2 regions of the Shewanella sp. Isolate8 genome follow, and region 1 is predicted to be linked to the other one. Evidence: predicted binding sites of a transcription regulator. Region 1 holds the regulator's gene; the other holds the start of a gene.

What was found. Region 1 encodes LexA, which represses DNA repair genes until DNA is damaged. Its sites were predicted from a motif close to TACTGTATNNNNATACAGTA; they were not measured.
Region 2: a site for LexA is predicted at 3,205-3,224, ahead of L1D43_RS09115 (DNA topoisomerase III). Genes of this name have one in related genera too.

What each region holds. Positions count from the first base shown of each region.
Region 1 covers NZ_JAKEVI010000005.1:177,180-185,630, forward strand. The annotation lists gene ctaD (cytochrome c oxidase subunit I) at 1-476, opposite strand, end outside; gene coxB (cytochrome c oxidase subunit II) at 513-2,078, opposite strand; gene L1D43_RS18630 (SulA-like leucine-rich domain-containing protein) at 2,477-2,986, opposite strand; gene lexA (transcriptional repressor LexA) at 2,983-3,600, opposite strand; gene yrfG (GMP/IMP nucleotidase) at 3,719-4,393, opposite strand; gene nudE (ADP compounds hydrolase NudE) at 4,489-5,034, shown strand; gene cysQ (3'(2'),5'-bisphosphate nucleotidase CysQ) at 5,088-5,900, shown strand; gene L1D43_RS18655 (N-acetyltransferase) at 5,893-6,348, shown strand; gene L1D43_RS18660 (TetR-like C-terminal domain-containing protein) at 6,456-7,076, shown strand; gene L1D43_RS18665 (MFS transporter) at 7,067-8,451, shown strand, end outside.
Region 2 covers NZ_JAKEVI010000001.1:2,090,501-2,098,951, forward strand. The annotation lists gene L1D43_RS09110 (helix-turn-helix domain-containing protein) at 101-976, opposite strand; gene L1D43_RS09115 (DNA topoisomerase III) at 1,222-3,192, opposite strand; gene L1D43_RS09120 (hypothetical protein) at 3,344-3,619, shown strand; gene L1D43_RS09125 (methyl-accepting chemotaxis protein) at 3,742-5,859, opposite strand; gene purF (amidophosphoribosyltransferase) at 6,104-7,618, opposite strand; gene L1D43_RS09135 (CvpA family protein) at 7,706-8,194, opposite strand; gene dedD (cell division protein DedD) at 8,398-8,451, opposite strand, start outside.

The DNA of each region.
Region 1 (8,451 bases):
GCCGTACTGTCCGGGCTATAGGCCGTCGACAGCGGGGCATAGAAGGTCCAGCCAAAATTAGGGCCACCGCCCTCCATAAACAGCGAGCTAATCAGGATCGCAAAGGCGAAGGGCAAGATCCAGAAGCTCCAGTTGTTCATGCGCGGCAGGGCCATGTCTGGCGCCCCTATCATCATAGGGATCAGCCAGTTAGCCAGGCCGGTAAAGGCTGGCATCACGGCGCCGAATACCATGATCAGACCATGTACCGTGGTCATCTGGTTGAAGAAGTTCGGCTCCACCAGTTGCAGACCCGGTTGGAAAAGCTCGGCACGGATCACCATGGCCATGGCGCCGCCGGTTAAGAACATGATGAAACTAAACCAGAGATAGAGGGTACCGATATCTTTATGGTTGGTGGTAAACAGCCAACGCTTTATTCCCGTGGGGTGCTCCTCATGGTGGGTCGAATGTTCGCCAATATGAGTGGCATCCATATCTGCTTCACGCGTTATTGCATTCATAATGCCTCCCTATTGACCTGCTTGATTGACGTCTGTTGCCTGAACCATATCGCCTGTGTTGTTACCCCAGGCGTTGCGCTCAAAGGTGATCACCGCAGCGAGTTCCTGAGGCGTTAACTGGCTGGCAAAGGCCTGCATGGCGGTACCCGGCTTGCCGTGAAGCACTATGTCGATGTGGTTATCAACGGGCCCTGTGGCGATGGCACTGCCCTTGAGTGCCGGGAAGGCGCCCGGCAGACCCATGCCTGTGGCCTGGTGGCAAGCGGCGCAGTGGCCGAGGTAAACCTGCTCGCCCTTAGCCATCAGCTCATCCATGCTGAGGTCGTCTAAAACCACTGCTTTAGCGTCATCATTAGAGGAGGCCGGCTCGGTTGACTCGGTCGTTGTGGCTGCTGGTGGAGGTGTCGGCTGGGCCGTCTCGGCATTTGTACCGGCATCTGTGCCGCTTGGTGCACCTGAGCTTGCCTGGTTAACGTCGGCTGCCTGAACAATATCGCCGCTATCGTTGCCCCAGGCATTACGCTCGTAGGTCACCACGGCGGCAATTTCTGTGGCGGTCAACTGCTGCGCGAAGGCCTGCATCGCCGTGCCAGATCGACCGTGTAGCACCACAGAGATGTGATCGGCGACAGGGCCTTTTATGATTGGACTGCCGATGAGCGAGGGGAATACACCCGGGAGGCCGGCGCCATTTGGCTGGTGGCAGGCTGCGCAGCGCGCCATATACACCTGTTCGCCCTGGGCCATCAGCTCTTCTTTCGACAGGGTTTTCGACAGTGCGGCCTGCGCCTCGGCGGCGGCCGCGCTGGCCTGTGCCTCCTGCTCGACAATCCAGTTGTCGAAATCGGCCTCGGAAAGCACCTGCACCACGATCGGCATGAAGCCGTGATCCTTGCCGCAAAGCTCGGCGCACTGGCCGCGGTAGATGCCTGGCTTGTCGATGCGGGTCCAGGCCTCGTTGATGAAGCCTGGGTTAGCATCCTTCTTCACCGCGAAGGCCGGCACCCACCAGGAGTGGATCACATCCTCCGAGGTCATCAGGAAGCGGATCTTACGATTGACCGGCAGCACCAGCGGTTTGTCGACCTCCAGCAGATAGTGTTCGCCTTTGTCCTCCTTGCCCTCTATCTGTTCTCTGGGAGTGGCGAGTAGGCTGTAGTAGCTTATGTCTTGATCGAAGTAGCTGTAGTGCCATTTCCATTGGGAACCTGTGATCTTAATGGTGAGATCGGCATTGCTGGGATCTTCCATGGCGATCAGTGTCTTAGTGGCTGGGATGGCCATGAGGATCAAGATGGCAAAAGGCACGAGCGTCCAGGCGATCTCTACCTTAGTGCTCTCATGAAAGTTTGCCGCGACGGCACCCTTAGAACGTCTATGGTTGATGATGGCGTAGATCATCACGCCAAAGACGACCAGGCCTATGGCGCAACAGATATAGAGAATCGTCATATGCAGGCTAAACACCTTATTACTGATCTCTGTGACCCCTGATGTCATGTTCAGGGGCATATCTGCTGCGAGTATGGTGGGCGTAAATAGCAACGCCAGCAAACAACACAACACTTGCTTCACTAGACTTCTCCTCTGTCAATTGCGAAGGCAACTACAAAGAAGAGCCACACAGTATGTCTCGGCTCTATGCAAACTCTTCAGTTCCCAAAAAAGCAACGATGACTTCAAAGTGCGTCGGTGGTGAAACTCTTGTTCTGTTGGTGGTGACCACGCTTGCACTTACGGCTGAATATATCAGACCAATTTCAGCTTCCGTGGGCGAGGTGTTACAAGATTATTTTCGCCGCTCAAGCCGACAACCAAATTGTGCGATATAACAAATAATCGTTGATATCTATTACTAACTTAATGGCTGTTTAAATATTGATCAAGATCACTTTTATTTTATTTTGCTAAACAAAACAGACACAAAAACGCCCCTTGCGGGGCGTTTGTATGGAAAGGTAGTGCGAGGATGATTAGTGTAGCGAGCTAAACAGATTCGAGGGCTGACCGCTGAGATCCTCTTGGGAAAACGGGCTGGCAGGTAAGTGACCGTTCGCATCTTCGATCACTACCCCTAATGCGCGGGTATTCTTGGCGACTATCTGTAGGCGACGACTGTCACGGGCATCCAGGGTTTGTGCCCAGCAGATCACCGCACTGGATGTACCACTTGTGAGGGCTTTTTCCATCGCCCACAGGGTTTCGACCTCATCCTTGGTGTGCACAAGTAATATACGGTCCATGCGAACACCGCCGTCGGCCAGCATCTGTTTGTAGCCTATGTTTGGCGGGCTGATCAGCACCACCCATTGCCCCTGCTGACTGAGTCTGGCTAGCTCAGGGGTGAGGGCCTGGAGCTCCTGCTTGCCCTGAGTCGAACTTGCCGTGGTAGAGATAGTGTTGCCATCGCCGCGCTTAAGCGAGCTGTCGAGATCGACCCAAAGTCCTGGATGACGTGGCGCCATGCCCATTAGGTTGTTCATTGCCAGTCTCCATTTCGAATCACGCCAACGGCCAGGCCTTCGATACTCAGGCTCTGAGTGGTGAGATCGACGACGATAGGGGAATATTCTTCGTTTTCTGCATGAAGGAACACGGTGCTGCCGCGCTTCTCGAAGCGTTTAACCGTGACATCGTCTTCCACGCGGGCAACGATGATCTGACCGTTTCTGGCCTGTTCGACCTTATGTACTGCCAGCAGATCGCCTTCGAGAATGCCGATATCTTTCATACTGTCACCCTTGACCCTCAGCAGGAAGTCTGCGCTGGGGCGGAACATGCTTGGATCAACCTGATAGTGCTGCTCCACATGCTCCTGGGCCAGAATGGGCTCACCGGCGGCAACCTGGCCGATTAGAGGCAGACCGAGATCTTCAGGCTCTTCCTCTTGGGTCAGCTTAATACCGCGTGAGGTGCCGGGCATGATTTCGATGCAACCTTTCTTGGCCAGCGCCTTGAGGTGTTCCTCGGCAGCATTGGCACTCTTAAAGCCTAAGCGACGCGCAATTTCCGCACGGGTAGGCGGCATGCCAGTGTCGGCAATATTGCGTTTAATCAGATCTAAAATCTCGGCTTGTCTCGGGGTTAAGGGTCTCATGATTAATCCTGTCTTTCCATACAGTACCTGTCAGTATATACAGTATTTTATACAGTGCAAGTATTAACCAGATTTTCTGTCAGTCACATCAAGCGATTAGCGCGTAAAGCGCAGGCGGCTAGTCTCGTTGAGCCTGTTCTAGGGAGACGAGTAGATGATGGTAATCGTCGATGGCAGGGAAGTCGGCAAACTGCTTGTGCGGCTTTTGGCTGTCGGGATTCTTGATCCCTAGCTGATAGCCTACGCCGGCTTTTTGGGCCGCCAGTAGAATGGGCTCACTGTCGTCGATAAACAGGCAGCGGCTGGGATCCAGGGAAAACTCATTAAACAGGTGACGCCAGAACTTGGGATGCTCCTTGGGATAGCCTGTCGTGTGGCTGGAGAGCATCTCGTCTAACCCGCTAGCCAGTTCGGTATGTTTGAGCTTCAACGCCAGACTGTGGGGATGGGCGTTGGTGACTAAGATGCGCCGCTTGCCGTATTTGGCGAGCGTGCCGAGAAAGGGCATGCTGTCCTGACGCAGCTGGATCCTGTCGACCAGGGTGTGATGCAGCGCCAGAATGTCCAGACCCAACTCCTGTTGCCAATATTCGAGGCAATACCACTCCAGGGTGCCGAAGACCTTGGCATAGGCACTCTCTACCAGTTGCTGGGCCTCGGCCGGTGGGATCTGCCGCTGCTGACACAAGGCCTGAGGCACCAGGCTGAGCCAGAAGTGGTTGTCGAAATGCAGATCCAGCAGGGTACCGTCCATGTCTAACAATACGGTATCTATCTTATTCCAGGGAAACATAAAGGTAGTAAAAAAATTCCTTGGTTTGAGTTGTGGATTAGGCCCATCATAGTAAGATTGAGTGGTTAAGCAAACGCCATTTTTCAGGAAGTTCAATGTCGGACAAAAAGCCGCAGATCCTACATGCCGAAGTTGTTGCCCAGAGCCGTCTGTTCCAGATAGAGCAGGTGCATTTAAAATTTTCGAATCAGGTTGAGCGCCAATATGAGCGCATGAAGGGTAATACCCGCGGCGCCGTGATGGTGGTGCCTGTGCATGGCGAGGAACTCCTGCTGGGACGCGAATATGCGGCAGGCACCCATAGTTACGAGCTGGGCTTCCCCAAAGGCCTGGTGGATCCCGGCGAGACCCATGCCCAGGCGGCCAACCGTGAGCTGCAGGAGGAGATCGGCTTTGGTGCCCGTAAGTTGACCCATCTGATGGAGTTAAGCCTGGCGCCTGGCTACTTTGCCAGCAAGATGCAGATCTTCGTCGCCGAAGATCTGTATGAGAGTCGATTGCAGGGTGACGAGCCCGAACCCATAGAGGTGGTACGCTGGCCATTGAGCCAGTGGTCTGAGTTGTTATTAGAAGATGACTTTTCCGAATCTCGAAGCGTTAGCGCCTTGTTTTTGGCACAGAAACATCTAAAACTAAAGTAGTTAATCCGAATTATCATATTAGGCATTGCCAGATGTAGGCTGTTGGAGTTGTGATGAAGCCAGAAGAGTATGTTGAGCAGGCGATTTCGATTGCCATCGAGGCGGGAGAAGCCATTAAAGGGATCTACCTCGAGGGCAGTTTTGACAAAGAGGTGAAATCCGACAATACCCCGGTGACCTCTGCCGATATCGCGGCCCATAAGATCATCGCTTCCCAGCTTAACAGTCTCACCCCTGAGATCCCGGTTTTATCCGAAGAAGATGCCGATATCCCCTACGTCGAGCGCGCCGACTGGCAGCGCTACTGGTTAGTCGATCCCCTAGATGGCACGGGCGAGTTTATTGCCGGTAGCGGTGACTTCTCGGTGATCATCGCCCTGGTCGAGCACAATCGCCCTATCATGGGCGTAGTCTATGTGCCTATGACGGGCGTGGTCTATTACGCCATTGCGGGGCTGGGCGCCTATAAGCGCAGCAGCAAGGGCGAGGTGCGTATCGCCAGCAAACAGCTCACCACAGATGATGAACCTTGTTTGCGCCTGGCGGTGAGCCGTCGTCAGGATCCCCAATCTGTATTGAAGCTTTTCAATCACCCTAAACACTGCGAGCTAGTGGTGTTGGGTGGTGCGGCGCTTAAGAGCTGTCTGGTGGCAGAAGGTCGCGCCGACTGTTATGTGCGTATCGGTCCCACGGGTGAGTGGGACACGGGCGCGGCGCAGATCATCATCGAAGAAGCGGGCGGCCAGGTGATGGATCTCGAGCTACAGCCACTGAGTTATAACGAGCGCGAATCACTAGAGAATCCCAACTTTATCGTCGTGGGATCGACCCACCTGCCATGGGACGAGCTGTTAACCCGTGAATAATCTCCCTCATATTTCTATCAAGGCGGCTGGTAAGCACCAGCTGCAGGCGCTCTATCGTCTGGAGCAGGGACTATTTGGTGCTCATGCCTATCCAGACTTCTTCTTTCGTCAGAGTTTCGACTGCTGGCCAAGCGGCCTGCGAGTCGCTTGTGACGAAAACGAGTGTCTACTGGGCTACATACTGCTGGCCAGGAGCGAACGGGTAGATAGTGCCTGGATCCTCTCGGTCGCAGTCGATAGTGCCGCTCAGGGGCGAGGCATAGGCAGGCGTTTGATTGTAGAGTCCTTGAGCGCGCTACCCGCTAGCGTGACACAGGTGAAGCTCACGGTAGCGCCGGATAATCCTGCTAGGCACCTCTATGCCAGGTTAGGCTTTGTCGAGCAAGGGCTGGAGGCCGACTACTTCGGTCCAGACGAAGACAGAGTTCTCATGACACTCAGCCGATAAATTTCCCTCTTTATTCTGGTCGCCGAAAAACAATCTTATTATGAACATTGTTTTTTATTTTGCTTGCTGGTAACTTGAACGCAAATTGACAGAGGGATGGAGCCGAGATGGCAAGACGTAAGGAACATACTCATGATGAGATTCGGGCGATGGCAACCGCCGCCGTGCTGCAGCATTTGGCGGTCGAGTCACTCGATAGCCTGAGCCTGCGCAAGGTGGCTCAAGTTGTCGGCTATGTGCCCAGCACCCTGGTGAATCTCTTCGGGAGCTATCAGGGTCTGCTACTAGCCGTCGCCGAGTTGACGCTGGATCAGCTTTACCAGTGCCTGGTTTCTAATGCACAAGTCTCTCAAGCCTATGACTCGAATCCACTCGAGGCGATGGCCAACGCCTACCAGCAATTTGCCTTCGAGCAGCCTAGAGCCTTTCAGCTGATCTTCGAGCTTAAGGCAACCGATGAGCAGGGGCTGAGCGAGCATCATGCCCGGCTTATTGCGCAGCTGTTTGCCTTGATAGAGTCTTGCCTGGGCGAGCTGTTGCCCGAGCTATCCGGTGAGCAACGATTACTGGCGAGCCGAGCCCTGTGGGGGGGCGTGCATGGCTTGGTGTGTCTGGCGCTGGACGATAAGCTCTTTGCTCCCGGGATAAGTATCGAGGAGGCCATTCGCCACCATATCGCGGTTCAACTTAAAGGATTGGGTTATCACAAGGAGGCGTTATGCTGTTAACCAAGCGGTTTTTTCCCTATTTTGCCACTCAGTGCCTGGGGGCACTCAACGACAATATCTACAAGAATGTGCTGCTTCTGATGGTGACCTATAGCCAGATAGAGGAACTGCCCATCAGCGTAAACCTGTTCGTTAACCTCGCCGCCGGCGTGTTTATCCTGCCTTTCTTCTTGTTTTCCGCCCACGCGGGAGTGGTGGCCGACAACATGGATAAGGCCAAATTGATCAGACGCTTAAAGCAGCTGGAGCTGGTGATCATGTCCTGCGCGGCCATGGCGATTCTGAGCCAGAGTTATATGGTGATGTTAGTGTTGCTCTTCTTAACCGGCAGCCAGTCGGCCTATTTCGGGCCGGTAAAATATTCGCTCCTGCCTCAGGCCTTAGCGGAAGATGAGCTGGTGACGGGTAATGCCTGGGTAGAGATGGGCACCTTCTTGTCGATCCTGATAGGCACACTCAGCGCCGGGCTTCTGGTGGCCAGCGACAAGGGCATTATCGCTACCGCGGCGACCGTGTTTGTGCTGGCCGTTGCCGGTTACCTGGCCAGCCGGGCGATTCCAGCCATGCCGCCTCAAGGCGCGATCACTAAGATTCGTTTCGCGCCCTTGTCGGGCACCTGGCGCAGCATAGCTAAAGTCAGAAAGACCCCGAGTATCTGGATGGCCATCTTGGCGATCAGCTGGTTCTGGTTTCTCGGGGCGACCTATCTGACTCAGTTCCCCAACTTTGCCAAGCTGCACCTGCATGCGGATGCGACAGTGGTGTCGCTCTTGTTGGCCCTATTCTCTATCGGTATCGCGGTGGGCTCCTTCCTGTGTGAGCGTTTCTCTTTTGGACACGTGGAATTGGGTCTCTTGCCCTTCGGTGTGGCCGGGCTGACCCTGTTTGGCGTGGATCTGCTGTGGTCACTCCCCGAGTTGCCGGCCCAGGCCGAGACCGTCTATAGCTTTAGTAGCTTCATCGCCGAGTCGCAGCATTACCGGGTGATGTTTGCCCTGTTTATGGTGGGGGTGAGCGGTGGTCTGTTTATCGTGCCTCTGTATGCCTTCATTCAGTCGCGCGCCGATAGGGGTGAGTGTGCTCAGGCAATCGCCGCAAACAACATAATGAATGCCCTGTTCATGGTGGTCTCGGCTGCGCTGTCTATTCTGCTGTTGGAGGGCCTAGGTTGGAGCATTACAGATCTCTTCTTATTGTTGGCGCTGCTCAATGCCGTGGTTGCCCTGTATGTCTATAGTCAGGTGCCTGAGTTTACCCAGAGATTTGTCAGCTATCTGCTGAGCCATATTTTGTATCGCGTTACTGTGACCGGCCGCGACAAGCTGCCTAGCGAAGGTGCCGGCATCATAGTGTGCAACCATGTGAGCTATGTGGA
Region 2 (8,451 bases), on a different contig from region 1:
TGACACCCACCATGCTAAACAAGAGCAGATTTTCAATAGGGATTTACCTATTTTAAGGGGACGCTAACGGCACAGAATGCTCCTTTTGGGAAGAATAGCTTCATCCCACCCGGCGACGAAACTCCAGCGGCGACATGTTGAACTCGCGCTGAAAGATGTCATAGAAGCGGCTCACCGAGCCAAATCCTGCCTCCAGCGCTATGTTCAGCACAGGATTCTCGGTATCGATCAGCAAGGCCTGGGCATGTTGCAGTCGTAGCTGGTTAATATATTGTTTTATTGAGACTTTCATTACGCGATTGAAGAGCTTCATCGCATAGTTCTTGTGCAGCCCGGTGGACATGGCCACGTTCTCTATGGTGATCTTCTGATCATAATGGTCGGCGATATAACGCAGCATGGTCTGAATATGGTTAAGCCCGCCAAACACCGGCTTGTCGACCCCATGGCTGCTACGATGAGCCAGATTAAAGGTGCTGTAGTGCTCTATCGCCATGCGCCGGATACGATTGCGGATCTCGTTGATCACCTGACTGGCGAGCAGAGGCTCCTGGCTGGCGATATCCGCCTCCCAGATCTGCGTCAGCTGGCGATCGCACACATAGAGGCTGTCAGACACCATCACCTCGCCATGGAGCAACTGGCTGACAAACTCCCCCGGCAGCATCCAGGTGAGGAAGGCCTGCAGCGGAATGTAGATATTAACTATCTCACCGTCACCATGACAGGCGGTCATCTGATGGGGGATCGAAGCCCAGAAGATGATCATCCGCCCCTCGGGCACAGAGATCTCCTGACCGTTAATCAAATAATCGGCCGAACAATCAAAGAGGTAGTTAATCTCTATATGGCCATGCCAATGGCTGTGGGCCATCACCTCTGGCCGCTTGCGATGAAAGCCAAACTTATTGTCTTGCGCCTGCGCCGTTAACGGACTGGCTTCACTAAACGAAATTTTCTCGACCCATTCGAACATAAGGATAACCCCGGTTAACCCACCTCAGGCGAAACTAACGCACATACACTTGATTCACAAACTTAAGTTATTTTTCGGGAAGTTATACCTTATTTTCAGGAAGGTGCAGAGTGAAACTTACTCAAGTAGCTAGCATGAAAACGACTGATGTTAAATATTCGTTAGGGTATTTTCTGGAAGTCATAGCCACTATTTTGGGAAGTCTCCCATCCAGTATCGAGGATATAAATATCAGGGTGACGTGCTCAATCTCGTTTTGATCCGCTAGCCTTGCCTTTGGTAGCTGTCGCACCGCCGCGTCGATTGCCATAGCCACGTTTCTTAAACGAACGCTTAGGCGCCTCGACACCTTGCAAGGCCTTGGGCAGCTGGGCACCAGCCTGCATTATAAGCCCGTTGAGCGACTCGACTAGCGGCGCCATGAAGCTCAGGTACTTGGCTTCTTTACGACTGATGGCATCCAGGTGACTCTCCCACAGCGCCGTCATATCCGGCGTAGTTGCCGACTCAGGCAGGCTATTGATGAGGCCGCGACCAACAGGGGTCGAGACGATAGATTTTCCCTGGCGCGCCAGAAAGCCTCTTTTAAACAGCAACTCGATGATCCCGGCGCGGGTCGCCTCTGTCCCCAGGCCGTCGGTTTCTTTAAGGATCTTACGGATCTCTGGGTTGCTCACGTAACGACTGATCCCCGTCATGGCGCTCAGCAGGCTGGCATCGGTAAAGGCCTTGGGCGGCTGGGTCTGCTTCTCGATAAGCTCTCCCTGACCAGAGTGCAGTTCTTGCCCCTTATGTAGCGGCGGCAGCAGGGCCAGGGCCTCGTCGCCCTCGCCGTCGGCCTTGTCATCGCTGCGCTTAGGGAACAGTTGCTTCCATCCGGGGGCGATCTCCTGCTTAGCCTTGGTATGAAAATGGCCGCCGGCGATCTCCACCTCAACCTGAGTCTCATGGTAGCGATAGACAGGGTAAAACTGCGCCAGATACTGACGCGCCACTTGCAGGTAGATCTGTTTCTCGGCCTGGCTCAGGGCACTCAGATTAGCTACTTTCTCGGTAGGCACTATGGCGTGGTGGGCATCCACCTTAACATCGTTCCAGGCCTTAGAAACTATCTTGGGATCCGGCGCGGTGCACTGGGCGGTGAGTTCGCCAGCCCCCTTAAGCACGGCGTCGATCACCCTTGGCGCCAGAGCCAGCTGCTCCTTAGGCAGATAACGACTATCGGAGCGTGGATAGGTGATCAGCTTATGTTTTTCATACAAGGACTGACAGGTATCGAGCACCGTCTTGGCACTCATGCCAAATCGTTTCGCCGCATCTATCTGCAGCGACGACAGGTTATAGGGTAAGGGTTGTCCCTGCTGTTTATCTTTGGCCTGCAGATCCGTCACCTTGGCGGGCTGCTCTGTGATCCGCCCCACCACGTTTTCCGCCAGGCGGCGCGACAGCACCCGCCCCTCCTCATCCATATAGGGCTGACAGGCCTCGCTGGGCTGCCACTTGGCCTTAAAATGCGCCTGCTCTTGGGTATACAGATTGGCCTGCACCTCATAGAAAGGCTTGCTGACGAAATTCTCAATAGCCTCATCACGACGCACCACCAATCCTAATAGTGGCGTCTGCACCCGACCGACGGAGAGCACTCCCTGATAGCCCACCTTACGGCCTTGGAGCGTATAGGCGCGAGTCATGTTCATGCCATAGAGCCAGTCGGCGCGGGAGCGCGCCAGCGCCGAGGTCGACAGGGGGATAAACTCTCGGTTGCTACGCAGCTGCCCTAGGGCGCGTTTCACTGCCTGGGGGTTGAGGTCGCTCACCAGTAGGCGCTGGGTCTGTTCTAGCTTGTCGCCCTTGACCCCCAAATAGGCGATCACCTCATCCACCAGCAGCTGACCTTCACGGTCCGGATCCCCGGCGTTCACCAACTGGCTGGCCTGCTTGACCAGTTTTCTCAGTACGCTGAGCTGTCCCCGTGTTTTGCTCTTTGGGGTCATCTTCCACTGCTGCGGCACTATGGGCAGATGGTCGAACGACCAAGACTTGAAGGCGGGATCATAGCTGTCGGGCTCGGCCTGCTCCAGCAGGTGCCCTATGCACCAGGAGACGGTATCGCCATTGGCCGCCGTGATATAGCCCTCGCCCTTCTTGTGGGGTTTAGGTAACACATCGGCGATTGCCCGCCCGAGACTGGGCTTCTCTGCTATGTATAGGATCATACTGACATCAATTACTGTATAAATTAACAGTAACTTTAAACCACTCGTGGCCTTGGCGCAAATAGGAAAAGCAATCTTATGCTTACATGTAAATTTAGTTGAGAATAATTCTCATTAAAGAGTAGTCTAAGGCCATTCTATGGAGGTTGATATGCACATACGACTCAAAACCCCTTACCGACCCGAGCGCCTGCTACTCTATGCCACGCTGACAACGACGGCGCTGCTTCTGCCCTTAATGCCTAACTTAGCATTACCCTGGCGACTGGATCCCCTGATGCTGTTTGGCGCGCTGCTGTTGCTAAGCTGCGCAGGCACTCTATTTGCGCTCGCCCGCCATGGTAAAAATCATAGGCTGGCCATGGGACTCCTGTTCTGCCTCTGGCTGTTGGTGTGGGTAAGCCAAGGCTTGCTGCTCCCCTTCTGAACTCTCGCTATGCTCGATTAGCAGTGACTTGTCCCCAGCTTTGTCTTGGCCTCATCCGGCAAAAACCATTAAAAAGGCGCCTCCCAGGAGACGCCTCAATCAGCTTTAACAACATGCTGAGTCTATGTTTTTAACTTACCTAGCTGTAGGTGCTGCTGCTCCACCAATGCCGCTAGGCTGGCACTGCTCTGCTGCGCCTCATCGGCCAGTCTCGCCAGCTCTGAGGCCGAATCAGAGATGCCGGTTATGTTGCGATTGACCTCTTCGGTGACGGCGCTCTGCTCCTCTGCAGCGGTGGCGATATGGGTCACCTGCCCCGAGACCTCCTGAATCTGGCTCACTATAGTGTTAAGCGAACTCAAGGCCGATTCGGTCTGGGCCACGGCGCGCTGGGCACCATCCACCCCTTGGTCGATGATCTGCGACGCGCTGGTAACCTCCCGCTGTAAGGTCTCGATCAACTTGCCAATCTCATCGGTAGAACTCTGGGTCTTGGAGGCCAGGGCCCGCACCTCGTCAGCAACCACGGCAAAGCCCCGCCCCTGCTCTCCGGCGCGGGCCGCCTCGATGGCGGCATTCAGCGCTAGCAAATTGGTCTGCTCGGCAATGGCGCTGATCACCTCGAGGATCTTACTGATGTTGGTGCTGCTTTCCGCCACCTTGCCCACGGCTTCCTTGGCCAGCAGAGATTCTTGCGACATATGGGTCACATAGCCCATGGCCTGACTCAGGCTGTCTTCACCGGCCTTGACGTTGAGGGTCATCGCCTCGGTTTCCGATGCGGTTTGCTCAGAGGCCTTGGCCACCTCCAGCGCGGTGGCGCTCATCTGATTCACCGCGGTCACCACACTCTCGATGTCACTGTACTGACGATTGACGCTCTTGTGGGTCTGCTGGGCAATCCCGGCTGCCACCTGACTCTCCGCCTGAGAACGTGACGCCAACTCCTTAAGCTCGCCGATCAGCAGGCGCAGCTTGGTAATAAAGCCATTGATGCCGCCTCCCAGGGCGATTAACTCGGCGTGGGATTCCACCGTGATCGCCTGAGTCAGATCCCCCTCGGCGCTGGCAAGGTTTTCCACTCGATTCTGAATCACCTTAAGCGGCGCTATGATGGAACGTATCACTAAACTAATGGTGACCACGGCGATTAAGGAGACGATAACCCCGACGATCAACAGCAGGCTACCCAGAGAGCTGGCCATCGCCGACATCGCCTTATCCATGGCATTGGCGGCCTCATAGGCATCAACCTTGTCCACCTCGATAACCAGCGACCACTGCGCCTTGGCAAGTCCAATATCGATAGGATAAGCGACGATAATATGGCTTCCTTGCTCCAAGTAGCCGCCCTGGCGATGCAGCCCGGTTAACTGACTGGCGAGCGAGGGTGCGATAGACTCGCCCAAGGGCCTTGCCTTCTTATCATAGTGGCTGGCCGCCACCACTAAGCCCTTCTGGCTCAGCAGGGTCACCTTGGCCTTGCCTCGATACAGGCTGGCCGAGAGCTCGTCGATCAGCTTCTGAAACACCGGTAGATTAACGTCTACACCTATCACGCCACGAAAACTGCCGCCCACCACCACAGGTACGGTCAGCGAGGTCATCAGCGCCGTGTTGCCCGGGCTTATCTCATACAGGTAGGGCTCCATCAGACAGGGGCGCTTGGTATCCTTGGCGCACAGATACCATTCGGCCTCGCGCACGCCAAACTCCTTGAGGGTGGCATCATACTTCTCGCTGGCATCGTCCACCTGCTGATGTTCGACGCTGCCATCTTCGTTACGGGTGTAATAGATCTCCAGGGTGCCCGCCTCTGGCACGCTGTGACTAATCTTCTGGGTATATTCGCTATCTCGACCATCATAGCCATTGGGCTCGAACTGGGCGTACATGGAAGAGAGCTGGCTATTCTTGCGCAAAATACCTGCTACAGACTCCTCAACCCCTTCACGAGATAGCGGCTGAGTGGCGGCGCTCTGCTCTATCATGCCCGCAAAGGAGAAGGGAATTCGATAAGCCTCGTTGATGAAACCCGCTACACGCTCGCCATACTCACCGGCTCGGGCGCTAAGACGCTGGCGGGTCTCATCATGCAGCGCACTCTGTACCTGGCTTGCCAGTTGGGCATTTTTGTCGCTGAGCGACCACCAGAGGCTAAAGGAGAGAATGGCAACTATGATCAAAAACAGCGCTGAGGTGATCCAAAGCAACTTAGTACTGATGGACAAGTGTTTCATTTATCACTCCTAAGCAAGGCGGTAGAGATGAGGATTAAGGCGTGAGACCGAGATCTTTCACTCATTAAACATAGCACTAAAGCATTAAAACACCATGCTATCAGGTATTTAATTGACCTTGCAGGAGAAGCGATGTAGCAAAATGCCCCATAAAAAAACCGAGCACTTCTATAAAAATACCGACCTCTCCCATAAAAAAACCGACCACTAGGGGTCGGTTTTTAGCTGACGCATGCGCTATCCCTTAGGGATGACAGACGTTATGTAGCTCTAAGTTAGTGCCGATATCCTTGATGCGATTTGCCTTGGCATCGTCGTTACGTAGCTGGGTCAGGTGATCCAGATAGGCCTGATCCACATCGTTGGTCACATAGTTACCGTCAAATACCGAGGTCTCGAAGCGTTTGATATCCGGGTTCTGCTGACGTACTGCTTCGATCAGATCTTCTAGATCCTGGAAGATGATGCCATCGGCACCGATCAGCTTATTGATCTCTTCGGCGTCGCGACCATGGGCGATCAGCTCGCTCGAGGTTGGCATGTCGATACCATAGACGTTCGGGAAGCGGATCTCAGGGGCCGCAGAGGCGAAGTAAACCTTCTTGGCGCCGGCTTCACGAGCCATCTCGATGATCTGCTCGGAGGTGGTACCGCGCACGATAGAGTCATCCACCAGCAGTACGTTCTTACCCTTAAACTCGGCATTGATAGCATTTAGCTTGCGGCGAACCGACTTCTTACGCTCCTGCTGGCCCGGCATGATGAAGGTACGACCGATGTAACGGTTCTTCACGAAGCCCTGGCGGTATGGCAGGTCTAGGTTACGGGCGATCTCCAGAGCGATATCGCATGAGGTCTCAGGAATCGGAATCACCACGTCGATATCGTGATCTTCCCACTCCTTCTTGATCTTCTCACCCAGCATGGTGCCCATATTCACGCGGCTACCGTAGACAGATACCTTGTCGATGGTCGAGTCTGGGCGGGCAAAATATACATATTCGAAGATACAAGGCGAATAGGTTGGCGACTGGGCACATTGACGCGTGTAGAGCTGACCATCCAAGGAGATATAGATGGCTTCGCCTGGGGCAACATCACGTACCGTCTCGAAACCGACGGCGTCTAACGCCACGCTCTCAGAGGCCACCATATATTCGGTGCCCTGCTCTGTCTCGTTCTTACCCAATACCAGTGGACGGATGCCGTAAGGGTCACGAAACGCCACCAGGCCCTGGCCGATGATCATCGCCGCCACGGCGTAGGCGCCACGTGTCAACTCATGTACCTTAGTGACCGCCTCAAACACCTCGTCGGCAGTGAGGTACTGGCTCTTGGTGTGTTGCAGCTCGTCGGCCAACAGGTTAAGCAGGACTTCAGAATCTGAAGTGGTGTTCACGTGACGACGTTGCTTCACCAGACGCTCGTGCAGCTCGACCGTGTTGGTCAGGTTGCCATTGTGCGCCAGAGAGATCCCGAAAGGAGAGTTAACATAGAAAGGTTGCGCCTCAGACGCGCTCGAGCTACCCGCAGTTGGGTAACGCACGTGACCTATGCCGGCAGTGCCCTGCAGGCGCTGCATATGCTTAGGTTCAAATACGTCTTTTACCAGACCATTGGCCTTACGCAATCTAAACGCATTGCCATCAACGGTGACAATGCCCGCGGCGTCTTGGCCACGATGCTGTAGCACTGTGAGTGCATCATAGATTGTCTGATTAACCGATGTTCGGCCAACTATTCCGACGATACCACACATGGGTAGGTTTCCTCATTTTAAGATGTTCTGATAATTATTATCTGCGGCCATGACCTGAGGTTAAGGCACGCCTATGCTTACGCATTCTTATATTTTAGGTACAAAGCTTGAGGTGTTTTCCACGTAGTCAAAGAACCACTGGATAACCACTCCGAATTCGGGAACCAGTTGCGAGCTGGCCCACCAGTCTGTCTTGGGCGCCCCGGTAAAGGCGTCCAGGAAAAAGAGTATCGCGCTAACGATAAGTGCACCGCGCAGGGCGCCAAAACAGAGGCCCAACACCCTGTCTGTGCCAGACAGGCCCGTCTTGACCACAAGTTGGCCGATAAGGTAATTGACTAAGGCACCGAGAATAAGGGTCGAGATAAACAGGATGGCGATGGCGATGCCGTTACGCACCATTTCATCTTGCATCTGGGTCAGGTAGACGGCGAGATCTTCATAAAATTGACTCGCCACGAAGAAGGCGGCAAACCAGACCACGAGTGACATGGCTTCCTTAACGAAACCACGAAGCAGACTAATTAAAGTCGAGATTGCGATAACCGCAATAATGGCATAATCGATCCAAACCATTGAATAAGGTGATCCAGCATTAGCATTAAGACGGCGGGATTTTACCAGAGACTGAAGACATTCTCACCCCCTAGCCTGATTTAAAAGTGATTTAGTTTATCCGCAATTACGGACACTGAGTTCTGCCCTAAAGCCATTTTGGCCAGAACCCACAAACAGAAACGCCCAGGACGAAGCCTGGGCGTATGATCAAATGAGCTGGGTCACAGCAGTGGGTTATAATCGACCACCGCCGACTTGAGGCCGGTAAACTTATC